Regions from separate parts of the Streptomyces sp. GL_148 genome, predicted to be linked through region 1. Evidence: riboswitches for the same ligand, from Rfam matches in the RefSeq annotation. Region 1 holds a riboswitch; the other holds the start of a gene.

Region 1 (8,556 bases):
TGGGACATGAAGACCCTCTGGGTCAACAACAACCGGGGCCACACCCTCACCCCGATCAACCCGGCCACCGGCGAGGCAGGCAAGCCCGTCGAGGTGCACGACCCGTACAACCTGTACTTCACGCCCAACGGCAAGTACGCGGTGGTCATGGCCTCGATGGACAAGGAGCTGGTCTTCCGCGATCCGCACACGATGGACCGGGTGAAGACCGTCCCCGTGAGCTGTTTCGGCGTCAATCACGCGGACTTCTCCGCGGACGGCCGCTACTTCATCGTGAGCTGCGAGTTCTCCGGCGAACTGCTCAAGGTCGACACCGAGAAGATGGAGGTCGTCGGCCAGCAGAAACTGCCCTTCGAGGGCGCGATGCCGCAGGACGTCAAGGTCTCGCCGGACGGAAAGACCTTCTACGTCGCGGACATGATGGCGCACGGCATGTGGGTGCTCGGCGGCGACAAGTTCGAGACCCCCAAGCTGCTGCCCACCGGAAAGGGCTGCCACGGCCTCTACGTCAGCCGCGACTCCAAGGAGATGTACGTCTCCAACCGGGGCGAAGGCTCCGTCTCCGTCTTCGACTTCACGCAGAACAAGCTGACGAAGAAGTGGGAGCTGCCCGAGGGCGGCAGCCCCGACATGGGCGGGGTCTCCGCCGACGGCAAGGTGCTGTGGCTCTCGGGCCGCTACAACTCCGAGGTCTACGCCATCGACACCACCACCGGCAGGCAGCTCGCCAAGATCCCGGTGGGCGGCGGACCGCACGGCCTCGCCGTCTACCCGCAGCCCGGCCGCTACTCCCTCGGCCACACCGGCATCTTCCGGTAGGGCGCGAACGCGCGGACACCGCTCCGCGCGCAGACTGCTTCACGCGGAGAACGCGGGCGTGCCCCGGGAGCTCGCACAGCTCCCGGGGCACTCTGGGCCGCTCACCGACGCCTCCTCACCAGGCGACGGGGAGCCGCTCGGGGAGGCGCTTGATGAAGCCGGTCCGCCATACGAGGTTCTCCGCCGGCACCGCGAGACGCAGCTCGGGCAGCCGCTCGACCAGCACCTCCAGCGCGATCTCGGCGTGCGCCCGGCCCAGCGCGGAAGCCGGGCAGAAGTGCCGGCCGGCGCCGAAGGCGAGGTTGGCGTTGGCGCCCTCGCGCTCCAGGTCCAGCTCGTCCGGGTTCTCGAAGGCCTCCGGGTCGAAGTTGGCCCCCTCCAGCAGGACGAGGACCAGCTCGCCCTCCTTGACCAGCACGTCCCCGACCTGGATGTCCGCCATCGCCAGGCGCGGCAGGCCGTCGCCCACGGACAGGTTCCAGCGGAGCAGCTCGTCCACGGCCTTGCCCATGCGCTCCGGATGCTTGCGCAGGTACCCGATGAGCTCGGGCTTCTGGAGCAGTGCCAGGACCGCCAGGGTCAGGAACGCGGAGGTGGAGACGGCGCCGGCCCCGAAGAGCGAGACGGCGACGGTGGCGAACATGTCGTCGGTGAGGTGCGCCGACTCGGGGTCGGCCTCCTTGAGCTCGGCGAACTTGCCGAGGAGCCCCGTACGCTCCTCGGCAGGCAGCGCCAGCTGCGCCTTCAGCTGATCCTCGAAGTAGCCGACGTCCTTGTACCAGTTGAGCGCCGAGTCGGCGAACGGCTCGCGCGCGGTCATGAACGCGACGTCCAGCCCCGACATCAGGCGCCGCCAGTCCTCGAACGGCACGCCCAGCACCTGGCAGTGCATGGCCGCCGAGAAGGGGTCGGCGAACCCGGCCCGCAGGTCGGCGGGCCCCCCTTCGGCGACGAGCTGGTCGATGAGCTCGCCGGCCTTCGCGCGCAGCCAGTCCTGCAGGCCCTTCTGGCGCGGGTTGAGCGCCTTCATGACCGCGTTGCGCAGTCCGGCGCTGTTGATGTTGCCCATGTTGTTGACGACCTCGGGCGGGATCGTCAGCGCGTACTGGCGCGGGACGCCGGCATTGGCCGTGTCCTTGAGGCTGAAGCGCTCGTCCTCCAGCACCTGCTTGGCCAGCGCGTAGCTGCTCACCAGCCAGGCCGGGTCCCCGGTGAGGGTACGGACCTTCGCGACCGGCGCCTTTTCGCGCAGCCAGGTGCACTCCTCGGGGAGCACGTCGCCGCGCCGCGAGAGGGGGAAGTCGATGAGGGGCTCGGCGGTCAGGCCGGTGCCCTCAAGCTGCTCGACGCTCATCGACGGTCCCTTCGGTTGGTGCGGTGTGCGTGTGCGTGTTCGCGTGCGGGTTCGTGTTCACGTTCGGGTTGTTCGGGTTGCTCTGCGCCTTTTCGGCCGCCTCGGGCCGTACCACGGCGTATGCCTGGTTCCTCGTCGCGCGCAGTCCCCCACCGCGTGCGAAGAGGACGTCGGTCATCGGCATCTTGACGTGGTAGGCCGCCACGGAGGACGGCACGTCGAGAATGCTCGGGGTGTCGATGAAGAACGGCAGCTCGGCTGCCATGTAATCGAAACACACCTGCAACTGTGCGTCGGTGATTGATTCACCTTCCGGCAACTTGGATCCGACAAAGTGCAGGGCCATTTCCTCGCAGCCCTTGCGGAATTCGTCGTCGGTCTCCAGGAAGTGGAGTACACGTCGGTGCAGAAGTTGGTAGACGGGGTTCGTCTGGAACTCCGAAAGTGCCCTCACTCGGATCTCGGCGTGCTGAGGCCCTGATTCCTCCACGCCCTTGAGAATCCTTCGCCGGACTGCCTTGATTTCCTTCGTCGCACGCTTCTCGGCGTGTTCCTGGGTGTAGCCGAAGGCGGCGAACATCCGGTCCACGTGGAGGTCTGCGTAGACGAAGTCGACCTGTGCGAAGCGGGTCGTGGCCCATCGGGTGAGGCTGGATATGCGCTCGGAGCTGAAGTAGCTGTTTCCAGGACTCACCCCGATGAGCACATGGTCGCCGTCTTCCCAGATGTGGTGGCAAGTGCGGGTGAAGGGCAGAACTTCGAATGATGCGTCAGCTGTGATCGTCACCTGTGTGATCGCCCTTGTTGCCGCTTGTCCCTGGGAGCCCTGCGCTCCCGGTGTGGCGGCAATGTCACTACGTTATGCGGTGGTCCCGGAGCGTGACAAGTGGAGGCTTGAATTGTTGGCTGGAATTATCGCTTCCGCATTGCGGAAGAGTAATTGAATTTCTATCTGCCGCTCGAACGGGACCCGGGGCGTGAGGGGTCCCGGCGTGCCGCTACCCTGAGCCGGTCAACAAGCACCAAGAAGGGGTGGACCCAGTGGCGGACATCGAGAGCGCACGGACGACGTTCGGCAAGTTCGACGTGAACGGTGACGGCTTCGTGACGGCCGACGAGTTCCGTTCGGCGATGGCGGAGATGGGCGACCCGTTCGTCACCGGCCCGGTCGCGGATGCCGTGATCGCCGCCAAGGACTCGAACGACGACGGCCTGCTGAGCTTCGACGAGTTCTGGGCCTCCCTGAACAAGTAAGCCCCGCGCCGCCCCCTGGCCCCTTGTCGGGCCGGGGGCGCGCGTCAGGTCCGCCGCGGCCCGTCGGTCATGCCCTCCACCTCGGCGAGGGCCTCCTCGAGCCAGCGCAGCCAGAAGGTCTCCAGCCCGGTTCCCGCGTGCAGCACGACCCGCCGCAGCCGGTCCTCCCCGGAGTCCCGTCCGGCCGGGAAGTCCTTCTCCTCGATCGCCTCGTACACGGCCAACTGGGCCCGGTGCAGCTCCAGATGCCGCCGCAGCTCCGCGGCCAGCCCCTGTGGCCCCACCACCGCGGCCGCCCGGATCCGCAGCAGCAGCGGATCCCGCACCGGCTTGGGATCCTGACGCTCCCCGACCCACCGCGCCAGCTCCCCGCTCCCGGCGGGCAGCACCTCGTACTCCTTCTTCTGCCCCCGTACGGGCCCCTCGCTGGGCAGCGCCCGGATCAGCCCGGCCTCCTCCAGCCGGCCGAGCTCGCGGTAGATCTGCTGGTGCGTCGCGGACCAGAAGTACCCGATCGACTTGTCGAACCGCCGCGTCAGCTCCAGCCCCGACGAGGGCTTCTCGAGCAGGGCGGTGAGGATGGCGTGCGGGAGCGACATGCGGCCATCCTAGGTTTGCGGAGGGCCGGGGCCGGTGTCCCGCTGTCTCGCCTACCCCCAGGCGGCCAGTGCCTCCGGGGTGCGCGGGCCCGGGGTGTGCACGGACAGGTGGCCGTGGGCGCGCAGGAAGGCCGTCACCGCCGGGGACCAGGCCGGGCGCAGGCCCGCCGAGGTGAGGAGGGACGGGTCCGAGAGGAGGGGCTCGGCCGGGCCGAAGCGGATGCCCGCCGGGGTCAGGACCGCCGCGTCGTCGGCCCAGCGGACCGCCAGGTCCACGTCGTGGGTGGCCATGACCACCGTCGTGCCCGAGGTGCGCAGTCCCGCGAGGACGTCGAGGAGCCGCTCCTGACCGTCCGGGTCCAGGCCGGCCGTCGGCTCGTCCAGGATCAGCACCCGCGGAGCCATCGCCACCGCTCCCGCGATCGCCGCGCGCTTGCGCTGGCCGTAGGAGAGCAGGTGCGTGGGGCGGTCCCGGAGCGGGGTGATGTCCAGCGCGGCGAGGGCCGAGTCCACGCGGGCGCGGACCTCCGGAGCGGGGAGCCCCAGGTTCATCGGGCCGAAGGACACGTCCTGTTCGACCGAGGCCGCGAACAGCTGGTCGTCGGGGTCCTGCACGACCAGCTGGACGGACGTGCGCAGCCGGGTCAGGCCGGCCCGGTCGTACGAGACCTCCGTGCCGTCCAGCCGCAGCGATCCCGCGCCGGGCCGCAGGCCGCCGCTCAGCAGCCGCATCAGCGTGGTCTTGCCGCTGCCGTTGCGGCCCAGCAGGGCCAGCGCCCGGCCCGGCGCGATGGCGAAGTCGACGCCGGTCAGGACCGCGGGGCCGTCCTCGTAGGCGTAGCCCGCGCCGGACAGTTCCACCACCGGGTTCAGCGACGGGTTCAGCGACGGGTTCACAGGAGGAGCCCCTTCAGGGTGAGGGTCAGGGTGATCAGGGTCGCCAGCAGCCCGGCGGTGGCCGTCAGGAAGCGCCACGACAGGGCCGCCTCCGGTACGAGGACCCGCAGCGCGCCGTCGTAGCCGCGTCCGGCGAGCCCCGCCTGGAGCTTGGCCGCGCGGTCGAAGGCCCGTACGAAGGAGGTGGCGGCGAGCCCGGCCAGGGAGCGCCACACCGCCGCCCGGCCGGTGTGCCCGAGCCGGGCCGCCTGGGCCCGGTGGACCTGGGCCATGGAGTCGAGCAGCAGGAAGCCGATCCGGTACATGACCAGGGCCACGTCCACCACCGGGGCCGGCACCCCGGCCCGGACCAGCCGGGGCAGTACGTCGGAGACCGGGGTCGTGAAGGCGAACAGCAGCAGCCCGAGCGAGGCCGCCGAGGTGCGCAGCAGCAGTTCGCTGGCGAGACGGGGGCCGTCGGGGGCCAGGGACACCGGCCCCGCCGGGCCGCCGACCGCGAACAGCAGCGGCAGCGCCCCGGTGAAGCAGAAGCCGAGCGGGATCCGGAAGGCCCGCCAGAGCTGCCGGCCGGCCACCCCCGCCGGGCCGAGCAGTACGGCGAGGGTGGCGGCGGCCACCAGCGGCCCGCCCGGCCAGGGCGGCAGGCACACGGCGGTGACCGTCAGCCCGATCCCGAGCAGGGCCTTCTCCAGCGGGTGCCGGCCGCGCCAGCGACTGCTGTGCGCGGCCACGTCGATCGGCAGCACCGTCTACGCCTCCGGGGCGGTGGCGGCAGCGGCGGCGGCCGCTCCTTGGCGGCGGCCCTTGCGGACGCCGAAGTAGTAGGCGAGGACGCCCGCGCCCAGCGCCGCCTGCAAGGCGAACAGCGCGGACTCGATCTCGGCGGAGGGGGGTTCGTAGAGAGGGGAGAACCAGGGCTCGTAATCCGGCTTCAGCTCGGTGATCGCCGCCTCCGCCTGTCCGTCGGCGCCGCTGAAGGGCTCCTCCTTGCCCTCGCCCAGTCCCAGGGCGATCGGCAGGACGGCCAGCGCCGCCACCAGGAGCAGCAGCAGGGTGTTGATCTTCGCGTTCTTGGACATCCCGCTCATCAGGCCGCCGCCTTCTCTTCGGTACGGGCGGAGGTCAGCTTCGCGACACCCAGCCGGACCAGGTCCGACTTGCTCGATGCCATCAGCAGCCGCATCACCAGGACGGTCAGCAGCCCCTCGCTCACCGCCAGCGGTATCTGGGTGACCGCGAAGATCCCCCCGAACTTCGCGAGCGAGCCCGCGAATCCGGAGGCCGGGTCCGGGAAGGCCATGGCGAGCTGGACGCTGGTGACGCAGTAGGTGACCAGGTCGGCGAAGAAGGCGCCGAAGAACACGGTCACCATCAGCGGAAGATCGAACTTCCGCAGCAGCCGGTAGACGGCGTAGCCCGCCCACGGGCCGGCGATGGCCATCGAGAAGACGTTCGCGCCGAGGGTGGTGAGCCCGCCGTGCGCCAGCAGCAGGGCCTGGAACAGCAGGGTGATCGTGCCGAGCACCGCCATGATCGGCGGCCGGAACAGGATCGCCCCGAGCCCGGTGCCCGTGGGATGCGAGCAACTGCCCGTCACCGAGGGGATCTTCAGGGCGGATAGAACGAAGGTGAACGCTCCGGAGGCGCCGAGGAGCAGCGTGCTCTCCGGGTTGGCCTTCACCTCGCGGGTGAGCGAGCGGACGCCGTGGACGACGAAGGGGGCGGACGCGGCGCCCCAGGCGACCGCGTGCAAAGGGGGCAGGAACCCCTCGGCTATATGCATGGGTAGGGAGACCTCTCCAGCACCTCGTGGATGGACAACGCGCCCCGGCCGGTCTCCTGGCTCACGGGTTGACGTCCATGCTCCGCCTTCCCGGGCAGCGCGGAACCTCCCGCGCAGCCCAGTGGCTTTCCCGCAGGAGTGGAGCCGGACTTCCCGATCACAGTGGCGAGGGCCGCACCGGTTTCCCACCGGTTTCCCGAACACCAAGGCCCGATGACCCTAGTCGGCTGCACGGACCGGTAACAACCCGCCCCAAATGCGCCGGGCGGCGGCCGGATTCCGCTTCGTGGTCACTCTCCGTGTCCAGCGGCTCGTCGGCCGCCCCAAGGGCGCGGACCGGAGGGGGAGTTCCGGGTGTCCGGTGACGCGGGGCGGTGCAGGGTCCGTCACACCACGCCGTTCCGCACGGGAGGGGGAGGGGGAGGGGGAGGAGCAGGGGGAGCGGGGTCGGGGCGAGCACGGACGGGTGCGGTCCGCTGGCGCGGCCGCCCGGCGGCGCCGAGGCTGGTGGGGTGACCGCCGAACCCGATGCCGCGCCCGCTTTCGACTACTCCGACCTCACCGCCGTCTACGTCAACTGCACGCTCAAGCGATCGCCCGAGCCCAGCAACACCGAGGGCCTGATCGCCAAGAGCCGCGCCGTGATGGAGGCGGCCGGGGCCCGGACCTCGCTCATCCGGGCCGTCGATCACGACATCGCCACCGGCGTCTGGCCCGACATGACCGACCACGGCTGGGAGGAAGATCAGTGGCCGGTGCTCTACAGCCAGATCATGGACGCCGACATCCTCGTGCTGTGCGGCCCGATCTGGCTCGGGGACAACAGCTCGGTGATGAAGCAGGTCATCGAGCGGCTCTACGCCTGCTCCTCGATCCTGAACGAGCAGGGCCAGTACGCCTATTACGGACGCGTGGGCGGCGCGCTGATCACCGGTAACGAGGACGGCGTCAAACACTGCGCCATGAACATCCTCTACAGCCTCCAGCACCTCGGCTACGCGATCCCCCCGCAGGCCGACGCCGGATGGATCGGCGAAGCCGGACCCGGGCCCTCGTACCTGGACCCGGGATCCGGCGGCCCCGAGAACGACTTCACCAACCGGAACGCGGCCTTCATGAGCTGGAACCTCATGCACCTGGCCGCTCTGCTCAAGCGGTCCGGCGGGATGCCGGCGCACGGCAACCAGCGCTCCCTGTGGGACGCGGGCTGCCGCTTCGACTTCCCGAACCCCGAGCACCGGTAGACCCCGGTCCCGCCTCCCGCCACCCGCCTCCCGCCGGCGTGCTCAGCAGACGTTCCGGTGCGCGATGTCCAGGACGAAGCGCTCCGGGGAGTGCAGCTTGAAGGAGGTGTAGGCGGGCTTGGTGTCGAAGGCGGCGCCGAAGGTGACGTACCCCTCGTAGTCGCCGGTCAGGGCGATGCCCTTCAGCTTGGGCAGGTAGATCTTGAGGAGCTTGGGCCCGCGGTAGACGTTGTGGCCCGCCTCGTCGTGCCCGGCGGCGGGGTGCAGGCGGATCTCCAGGAAGTACCGCCCGGCCAGCGGGACGGGCTTGCCGGACCCGTCGTAGACCAGCGAAGGGACGGGGGTGACGGTGACCTCGGGTACGTATCCCTGCAGGTCGACGACCATGCGGTCGTACGTGCAGTGCCCGCCCCAGCGGGCATTGACGACGAGCGGAGTGGTGGTGGCCGTGGCGGTGGCGGCCGTGGTGGTGGCGGCGGAGGCCGGTGCGGCGAAGGCGAGCATGGCGGTGAGCAGCGCGCCCAACCCCAGTGCGGTGGCCTGCCGGCGGCGTGGACGGTTCATGGCGTCCCCTCGATTCCGAGAGACGGGGAACGGTGTCACCCG
Region 2 (8,556 bases), 240 kb from region 1:
CTTCACGCCACCCTCCTCAGGGATGCTGCCTGCAACTTCCCTTGCCCGCCGCGGTGACTCAAAAAGCACCAAGTACTGCCCGTGGGGCCGGGATCCGATCCATATTGGTGTAGACCAGTAGCTGGAGCTTGGCCTAGACCTTTAGGGGTGTCAAGGGTCTAATGAGCGGGTGATCGGTCCGTTATCGGACCGACACCTGGGGGAGGGAGGAGGCCTGCCCTCCCTCCCGTGTCACGATGTGACCGCACATATCGGAGGAGCCGGTGACGGCAACGAAACTGGAGTCGGGAAGGCGGGCGGCGATGGCCACCGAAGGGGCGATCACGGAGCCGGACAGCGGGGCGGCCACCCGCACGGCACGCGTGCCCAAGTACTACCGGCTCAAGCGCCACTTGCTCGATATGACCGAAACCCTTCCACCCGGCACACCGGTGCCGCCCGAGCGCACGCTCGCGGCCGAGTTCGACACCTCCCGCACCACGGTGCGCCAGGCCCTCCAGGAGCTCGTCGTCGAGGGCCGGCTGGAGCGGATCCAGGGCAAGGGAACCTTCGTCGCCAAGCCGAAGGTCTCCCAGCCGCTCCAACTCTCCTCGTACACCGAGGACATGAGGGCCCAGGGCCTGGAACCCACCTCCCAGCTCCTGGACATCGGCTACGTGACGGCCGACGACACCCTCGCCGGTCTCCTCAAGATCGCCACCGGCGGCCGGGTCCTGCGCATCGAACGCCTCCGCCTGGCCAGCGGAGAGCCGATGGCCATCGAGACCACGCACCTGTCGGCCAAGCGCTTCCCCGCGCTGCGCCGTTCGCTGGTCAAGTACACCTCCCTGTACACCGCCCTCGCCGAGGTGTACGACGTGCGCCTCGCCGAAGCGGAGGAGACCATCGAGACCTCGCTGGCCACCCCGCGCGAGGCCGGGCTGCTCGGCACCGACGTCGGGCTGCCGATGCTGCTGCTGTCCCGCCATTCGCTGGACACCGACGGGGAGCCCGTCGAGTGGGTGCGTTCCGTGTACCGCGGCGATCGCTACAAGTTCGTCGCCCGCCTCCAGCGCCCCGCCGTGTAGCACCCCTCGCGGCAACGGAATCTCGGCACAGAAAAATGCCCGGCCACGCGCTGCAGCGCATGACCGGGCATTTCCCTTTCGTTCAGGACTGCAGCTCTACGTCCACCTATCCGTAGATGCACCTCATGCGGGATGCCACAGCAGCAGATCGACGAAGATTCACGCGGGAGGGGCAGCCGTAGATGACTTCCAGCCATGATCGGCAGCGATTTCGCGCCATGCGCGCAAACCAAGCCGACTCCCGGCACAGAGAAGGCCCCCGAGTCGCGAGCGGCCCCGGCTCCGATGTGGTACCGGATTGCGGACGGGGGCTTACGCCCAGCGGTCGGACCCCGTAGATTCCCTGCGCTTACGCAGATGATCGACGAGGGGACCAGAGGTCATGCCGGAACCGGAAGCATCGAGAACGGAACAGGAAGCGGCGGGCGGGGGCATCACGCCGGGCTCGCCTTCACCGTCAGGGGGCATGTCCCCCAAGGCCGTGGCCGTGTGGGTACTCGTCGGGCTCGTGGGGGCCATCGGCTGGGGCGTGCTGGCGCTCTCGCGCGGCGAGGAGATCTCGGCCGCCTGGCTGCTCGCCGCGGCCCTGGGTTCGTACGCGATCGGCTACCGCTTCTACGCGCGCTTCGTCGCGCACCGCGTCCTGAAGGTGGACAAGACCCGCGCCACCCCCGCCGAACGCCTTGACAACGGTGTCGACTTCCACCCGACCGACCGGCGCGTGCTGTTCGGCCACCACTTCGCCGCCATCGCCGGCGCCGGACCGCTCGTGGGTCCCGTACTCGCCTCGCAGATGGGCTACCTGCCCGGCACCATCTGGATCGTCGTGGGCGTGATCTTCGCGGGCGCCGTCCAGGACATGGTCACGCTCTTCTTCTCCACCCGGCGCAACGGCCGTTCGCTCGGCCAGATGGCCCGGGACGAGATCGGCCCGGTCGGCGGCGCCGCCGCGCTGGTCGGCGTCTTCGCCATCATGATCATCCTGCTGGCCGTGCTGGCCCTGGTCATCGTCAACGCGCTGGCGCACTCCCCGTGGGGCGTCTTCTCCATCGGCATGACCATCCCGATCGCCCTCCTCATGGGCTTCTACCTGCGCGTCCTGCGCCCGGGCAAGGTCACCGAGGTCTCCGTCATCGGTGTCGCGCTGCTGCTGCTCGCCATCGTCGCGGGCGGCTGGGTCGCCGAGTCCTCGCTGGCGGACACCTTCACCCTGGAGAAGGAGACGCTGGTCATCTGGATGATCGCCTACGGCTTCGTGGCGTCCGTCCTGCCGGTGTGGATGCTGCTCGCCCCGCGCGACTACCTCTCCACCTTCATGAAGGTGGGCACCATCGGGCTGCTGGCCGTGGGCGTGGTCATCGCCATGCCGACGCTGAAGATGCCGGCGATCACCGACTTCGCCTCGCGCGGCGACGGCCCGGTCTTCGCCGGCTCGATGTTCCCCTTCGTCTTCATCACCATCGCCTGCGGAGCCCTGTCCGGCTTCCACTCCCTGGTCTCCTCGGGCACCACCCCGAAGATGATCCAGAAGGAGACCCAGGTCAGGGTCATCGGCTACGGCGCGATGCTGACCGAGTCCTTCGTCGCCGTGATGGCGATCATCGCGGCCTGCATCATCGATCCGGGCCTGTACTTCGCCATCAACTCCCCCGGCGGCGTCGTCGGCGCCACCGTCGAGACGGCCTCGCAGGCCGTGACGAACTTCGGCTTCGCCATCTCCCCCGAGGACCTCGCGCGGGCCGCGCAGGACGTGGAGGAGACCAGCCTGCTGTCCCGTACGGGCGGCGCGCCGACCTTCGCACTCGGGATGTCGGAGATCTTCTCGGCCGTGATCGGCGGCTCCTCCATGAAGGCGTTCTGGTACCACTTCGCCATCATGTTCGAGGCCCTGTTCATCCTGACCACGGTCGACGCGGGCACCCGCGTGGGCCGGTTCATGCTCCAGGACACCCTCGGCAACGTGCACAAGTCCTTCAAGGACGTCAGCTGGAAGCCGGGCGTCTGGTTCGCCAGCGCGGTGGTCGTCGGCGGCTGGGGCTACTTCCTGTGGGTCGGCGTCAAGGACCCGCTGGGCGGCATCAACCAGCTCTTCCCGCTGTTCGGCATCGCGAACCAGCTGCTCGCAGCGGTCGCCCTGGCCGTCTGCACCACCCTGCTGATCAAGTCGGGCCGGCTCAAGTGGGCCTGGGTGACGGGCGTTCCGCTGGCCTGGGACCTGGCCGTCACGCTCACCGCCAGCTACCAGAAGATCTTCTCTGACAATCCGAAGATCGGTTTCTTCGCGCAGCGGGACGTCTACCAGGACGGCATCGACGCGGGCAAGGTCCTCAAGCCCGCCAAGAACATGGACGAGATGCACACCGTGGTCACCAACGCCACGGTGGACGGCGTCCTGTCGGTGTTCTTCGCCCTGCTGATCATCGTCGTGCTGGTCGACGCGGCCCGGACCTGCTTCAAGGCCATCCGCAAGCCCGAGTCGGTCACCCTGGCCGAGGTCCCGTGGACCGAGTCCAAGATCGTCGCCCCGGCCGGGCTCATCCCGACCGCCGAGGAGCGGGGGGAGCTCGCCGCGGCCGGCCTCGACTCGGGCGGGGGCCGCGCGAAGGACTCCGTGCGAGAACCGGCGTGACGCGCCTGCGCCACGCACTGGGCCGGGCCCGGTACTTCGTACGGGAGTTCTCGGGCGAGGCGGCCTACGACCGCTACGTCGCCCACGCCCGTACGCACGATCCCGACGCGGAGGTCCAGTCGCGCCGGGCCTTCGAGCGGGCCCGTACGGATGCCCGCGAGGGTGATCCGCGCGAAGGGTTCCGCTGCTGCTGAACCTGCGCCGCCTCAAGGGCCGCCGCGGCTCCGTCCACCCGACGGAACGCGGCGGCCCCTTTTCCTGCCCTGACGCACACTCGGAGCCATGGACATCATCATCAGGACGGCGACGGCCGCCGAATACGAAGAGCTCGGCGCGATCACCGCACGAGCCTACCTCGACGACGGACTGCTGCACTTCGCCGAGGAAGACCCCTACCTGAGCCGGCTGCACGACGTCGCCGGCCGGGCCCCCGACGGCGAGGTGCTCGTCGCGGAGTACGAGGGCACCCTGCTCGGCGGTGTGACCTTCGCCCCTCCCGGCAGCCCGCTGTGCGACATCGCGGGTCCCGGCGAGGCGGAGTTCCGGATGCTGGCCGTCTCCCCGGCGGCGCGCGGACGCGGCGCCGGCGAAGCCCTCGTACGGGCCTGCGTGAGCCGCGCCCGGGAGCTGGAAGGCGTGAGCCACCTGGTCCTGTCGACCACGGAGAAGATGCTCGGGGCACACCGGATCTACGACCGGCTGGGCTTCGTACGGACGCCGGAGCGGGACTGGTACCCGGTTCCCGGCCTCCCCCTGCTCACCTACCGCCTGGAGCTCTAGCGGCATACCGCCCGGGAGGAGCGACACAACATGTGGGGGCTACCGCGAGCACCGGCCCCCACATGTATGCTCGTGCTCGCTGTCGTCGCAGGGGAATCCGGTGAGAATCCGGAACTGTCCCGCAACGGTATGAAATGCACCGACCTTCGGTTGCATCCGCAAGTCCGAGGACCTGCCGACAGTGCGCCCGGCTCGACCGAACCGGGTGCAGATGTGTCCGGGCCTCGCGGTTGGGCCGGTGGACGCCACGTGGCGCACGCGCACGGCCCTGCCAGGCACGCGCTCCCCCACGTGCGCCCCCTCGCGCCCCGCACCAACGGTGTTCCCGGAGCCGAGCGAGGAGAGCTCCCCCCGTGACCATCGCGCCTTCCGCACCGCGCGCCGAGTCCGACCCGTCCGCTCATGAGGGTCCGGGGGCCGCGCTGCTGCGCACGCTCACCGAGCTGACCGTCGACCTGCCCGACACCGACCCCGGCCGGGTCGCCGCCGCCGCGCTGCGCGGCCGCAGCGCCGCCGCCGACGAGGCGGAGCTCCGTACGCTCGCCACCGAGGCGGCCGCCGGACTGATCTCCGAGGACCCGGCCTACTCCCGCCTCGCCGCCCGCCTGCTGACGCTGGCCGTGCGCGACGAGGCCGCCGGCCAGGGCGCCACCTCCTTCTCCGGCTCCGTCGAGGTCGGCCACCGCGAGGGGCTGATCGCCGACCGCACCGCCGACTTCGTACGCCTGCACGCGAACCGGCTCGACGCGCTGGTCGGGCACGCGCTCGCCGAGGGCGCCGACGACCGCTTCGGCTTCTTCGGCCTGCGCACCCTGCACAGCCGCTACCTGCTGCGCCACCCGATCACCCGCCAGGTCATCGAGACCCCGCAGTTCTTCATGCTGCGCGTGGCCTGCGGTCTCGCCGCGGACACTGCGTTTGATTCAAGTACTGCCGTCCCGGCCGTGGAGGAAGTCGCCTCCCTCTACCGGCTGATGAGCCGCCTCGACTACCTGCCCTCCTCCCCCACCCTCTTCAACTCCGGCACCCGGCACCCGCAGATGTCCTCCTGCTACCTGCTGGACTCCCCGCTGGACGAGCTCGACTCGATCTACGACCGCTACCACCAGATCGCGCGCCTCTCCAAGCACGCCGGCGGCATCGGCCTCTCGTACTCCCGCATCCGCTCCCGCGGCTCGCTGATCCGCGGCACGAACGGCCATTCCAACGGCATCGTGCCGTTCCTGAAGACCCTCGACGCCTCCGTCGCCGCCGTGAACCAGGGCGGCCGCCGCAAGGGCGCCGCCGCGGTCTACCTGGAGACCTGGCACGCGGACATCGAGGAGTTCCTGGAGCTCCGCGACAACACCGGCGAGGACCAGCGCCGTACGCACAACCTGAACCTGGCCCACTGGGTGCCGGACGAGTTCATGCGCCGCGTGAACGCCGACGCCGACTGGTCGCTGTTCTCGCCGGCCGACGTCCCCGAGCTGGTCGACCTGTGGGGCGACGCGTTCGACGCCGCCTACCGCAAGGCCGAGGCGTCGGGCCTGGCCCGCAAGGCCATGCCCGCCCGCGACCTGTACGGCCGGATGATGCGCACCCTCGCTCAGACCGGCCAGGGCTGGATGACCTTCAAGGACGCCTCCAACCGCACGGCGAACCAGACCGCCGAGCCGGGCACCGTCGTCCACTCCTCGAACCTCTGCACCGAGATCATCGAGGTCACCAACGACGGCGAGACGGCCGTCTGCAACCTCGGCTCGGTCAACCTCGGCGCGTTCGTCGTCAACGGGGAGATCGACTGGGAGCGCCTGGACGAGACCGTCCGCACCGCGGTCACCTTCCTCGACCGCGTCGTGGACATCAACTTCTACCCGACCGAGCAGGCCGGCCGCTCCAACGCCCGCTGGCGTCCGGTGGGCCTGGGCGCGATGGGCCTCCAGGACGTCTTCTTCCAGCTCAAGCTGCCCTTCGACTCCCCCGAGGCGAAGGCCCTGTCCACGAAGCTCTCCGAGCGCATCATGCTCGCGGCGTACGAGGCCTCGTGCGACCTGGCCGAGCGCAGCGGCCCGCTCCCCGCGTGGGAGCAGACCCGCACCGCCCGCGGCGTTCTGCACCCCGACCACTACGACGTCGAGCTGAGCTGGCCGGAGCGCTGGGACGCGCTGCGCGCGCGGGTCGCGAAGAGCGGCATGCGCAACTCCCTGCTCCTGGCCATCGCCCCGACGGCGACCATCGCCTCCATCGCGGGCGTCTACGAGTGCATCGAGCCGCAGGTCTCCAACCTCTTCAAGCGCGAGACCCTGAGCGGTGAGTTCCTCCAGGTCAACGGCTACCTGGTGCAGGAGCTCAAGCGGCTCGGCGTCTGGGACGCCCAGACCCGCGAGGCGCTGCGCGAGTCCTCCGGCTCGGTCCAGGGCTTCGGCTGGATCCCGGCGGAGGTGCGCGACCTGTACCGCACGGCGTGGGAGATCCCGCAGCGCGGACTGATCGACATGGCGGCGGCCCGTACGCCGTTCCTGGACCAGTCGCAGTCGCTGAACCTGTTCCTGGAGACGCCCACCATCGGCAAGCTCAGCTCGATGTACGCGTACGCCTGGAAGCAGGGCCTGAAGACCACGTACTACCTGCGCTCCCGCCCCGCGACGAAGATCGCCCGCGCCGCCTCCGGCAGCACGGTCCCGGCGGCCGCCACCCCGCTCCCGCAGGCCGTCGACGCCGACGCGCTGGCCTGCTCCCTTGAAAACCCCGAGTCCTGCGAGGCCTGCCAGTAATGAGCTCCACCGACAAGAACCTGCTCGACCCGGGCTTCGAACTGACCCTCCGCCCCATGCGCTACCCGGACTTCTACGAGCGCTACCGGGACGCGATCAAGAACACCTGGACCGTCGAGGAGGTCGACCTCCACTCGGACGTCGCGGACCTCGCGAAGCTGACGCCCTCCGAGCAGCACATGATCGGCCGCCTGGTCGCGTTCTTCGCGACGGGCGACTCGATCGTCTCGAACAACCTCGTGCTGACCCTGTACAAGCACATCAACTCCCCGGAGGCGCGCCTGTACCTGTCGCGCCAGCTCTTCGAGGAGGCCGTGCACGTCCAGTTCTACCTGACGCTGCTCGACACCTACCTGCCCAACCCGGACGACCGCGCGGCCGCCTTCGACGCGGTCGAGGAGATCCCCTCGATCCGCGAGAAGGCGCAGTTCTGCTTCCGCTGGATGGACTCGGTGGAAAAGATCGACCGCCTGGAGACGGCCGCCGACCGCCGCCGCTTCCTGCTGAACCTGATCTGCTTCGCCGCGTGCATCGAAGGCCTGTTCTTCTACGGGGCGTTCGCCTACGTCTACTGGTTCCGCTCGCGCGGCCTGCTGCACGGTCTGGCGACGGGCACCAACTGGGTGTTCCGTGACGAGAGCGCCCACATGAGCTTCGCCTTCGAGGTGATCGACACGGTCCGCAAGGAGGAGCCGGAGCTCTTCGACGACGCGCTCCAGCAGCAGGTCGTCGACATGCTGAAGGAGGCCGTGGAGGCGGAGCTGCAGTTCGGCCGAGACCTGTGCGGTGACGGCCTGCCGGGCATGAACACCGAGTCGATGCGCGAGTACCTGGAGTGCGTCGCGGACCAGCGCCTGGTCCGCCTCGGCTTCGCGCCCGTCTACGGCTCGCAGAACCCGTTCACCTTCATGGAGCTCCAGGGCGTCCAGGAGCTGACGAACTTCTTCGAGCGCCGCCCGTCGGCCTACCAGGTCGCGGTCGAGGGCACGGTCGACCTGGACGAGGACTTCTAGGTCCCGTCACCAGTTGCTAGCGTCCCCGCCCATGGGAAGATCCACCTGGTTCACCAGGTTCTCGGGCGGGGCCGCACTGCTACTGACGCAGGTGGCGATCTACGCCTTCGTCGTCCGTCCGGGGATGCTCGTACCCCGATGGGACGTCGTCATACCGGGGGCGGCGGCGCTCCTGTGCACCGCCGCCTGGCTGTGGGGCAGGCTCCGGCCGGCGCGGACCGCGCCCGCGCTCGCCGCCGGACCGGTTCCGTCGCCGCCGGGGCGGCTGCGGTGGAGGCGGATCGGACTGCTCCGGCCGTTCGTCCTCATCT

The links. A riboswitch is a leader RNA that binds a small molecule or an ion and turns the genes downstream of it on or off. The one in region 1 is predicted to bind cobalamin.
Region 2: another riboswitch for cobalamin. It lies ahead of AC3IYI_RS27005 (ribonucleoside-diphosphate reductase subunit alpha); the one in region 1 lies ahead of AC3IYI_RS28090 (energy-coupling factor ABC transporter permease).

Annotation. Positions count from the first base shown of each region.
Region 1 is NZ_CM174396.1:6,088,537-6,097,092, forward strand. Features, by position in the region: gene AC3IYI_RS28050 (YncE family protein) at 1-819, shown strand, start outside; gene AC3IYI_RS28055 (cytochrome P450) at 935-2,173, opposite strand; gene AC3IYI_RS28060 (tRNA-dependent cyclodipeptide synthase) at 2,154-2,960, opposite strand; gene AC3IYI_RS28065 (EF-hand domain-containing protein) at 3,215-3,427, shown strand; gene AC3IYI_RS28070 (PadR family transcriptional regulator) at 3,472-4,026, opposite strand; gene AC3IYI_RS28075 (energy-coupling factor ABC transporter ATP-binding protein) at 4,078-4,923, opposite strand; gene cbiQ (cobalt ECF transporter T component CbiQ) at 4,920-5,669, opposite strand; gene AC3IYI_RS28085 (energy-coupling factor ABC transporter substrate-binding protein) at 5,673-6,011, opposite strand; gene AC3IYI_RS28090 (energy-coupling factor ABC transporter permease) at 6,011-6,706, opposite strand; cobalamin riboswitch at 6,736-6,929, opposite strand; gene AC3IYI_RS28095 (flavodoxin family protein) at 7,219-7,950, shown strand; gene AC3IYI_RS28100 (AMIN-like domain-containing (lipo)protein) at 7,993-8,454, opposite strand.
Region 2 is NZ_CM174396.1:5,851,891-5,860,446, reverse strand. Features, by position in the region: gene AC3IYI_RS27030 (extracellular solute-binding protein) at 1-6, opposite strand, end outside; gene AC3IYI_RS27025 (GntR family transcriptional regulator) at 303-1,067, shown strand; gene AC3IYI_RS27020 (carbon starvation CstA family protein) at 1,534-3,696, shown strand; gene AC3IYI_RS27015 (CstA-like transporter-associated (seleno)protein) at 3,693-3,890, shown strand; gene AC3IYI_RS27010 (GNAT family N-acetyltransferase) at 3,979-4,476, shown strand; cobalamin riboswitch at 4,543-4,670, shown strand; gene AC3IYI_RS27005 (ribonucleoside-diphosphate reductase subunit alpha) at 4,830-7,232, shown strand; gene AC3IYI_RS27000 (ribonucleotide-diphosphate reductase subunit beta) at 7,232-8,245, shown strand; gene AC3IYI_RS26995 (hypothetical protein) at 8,277-8,556, shown strand, end outside.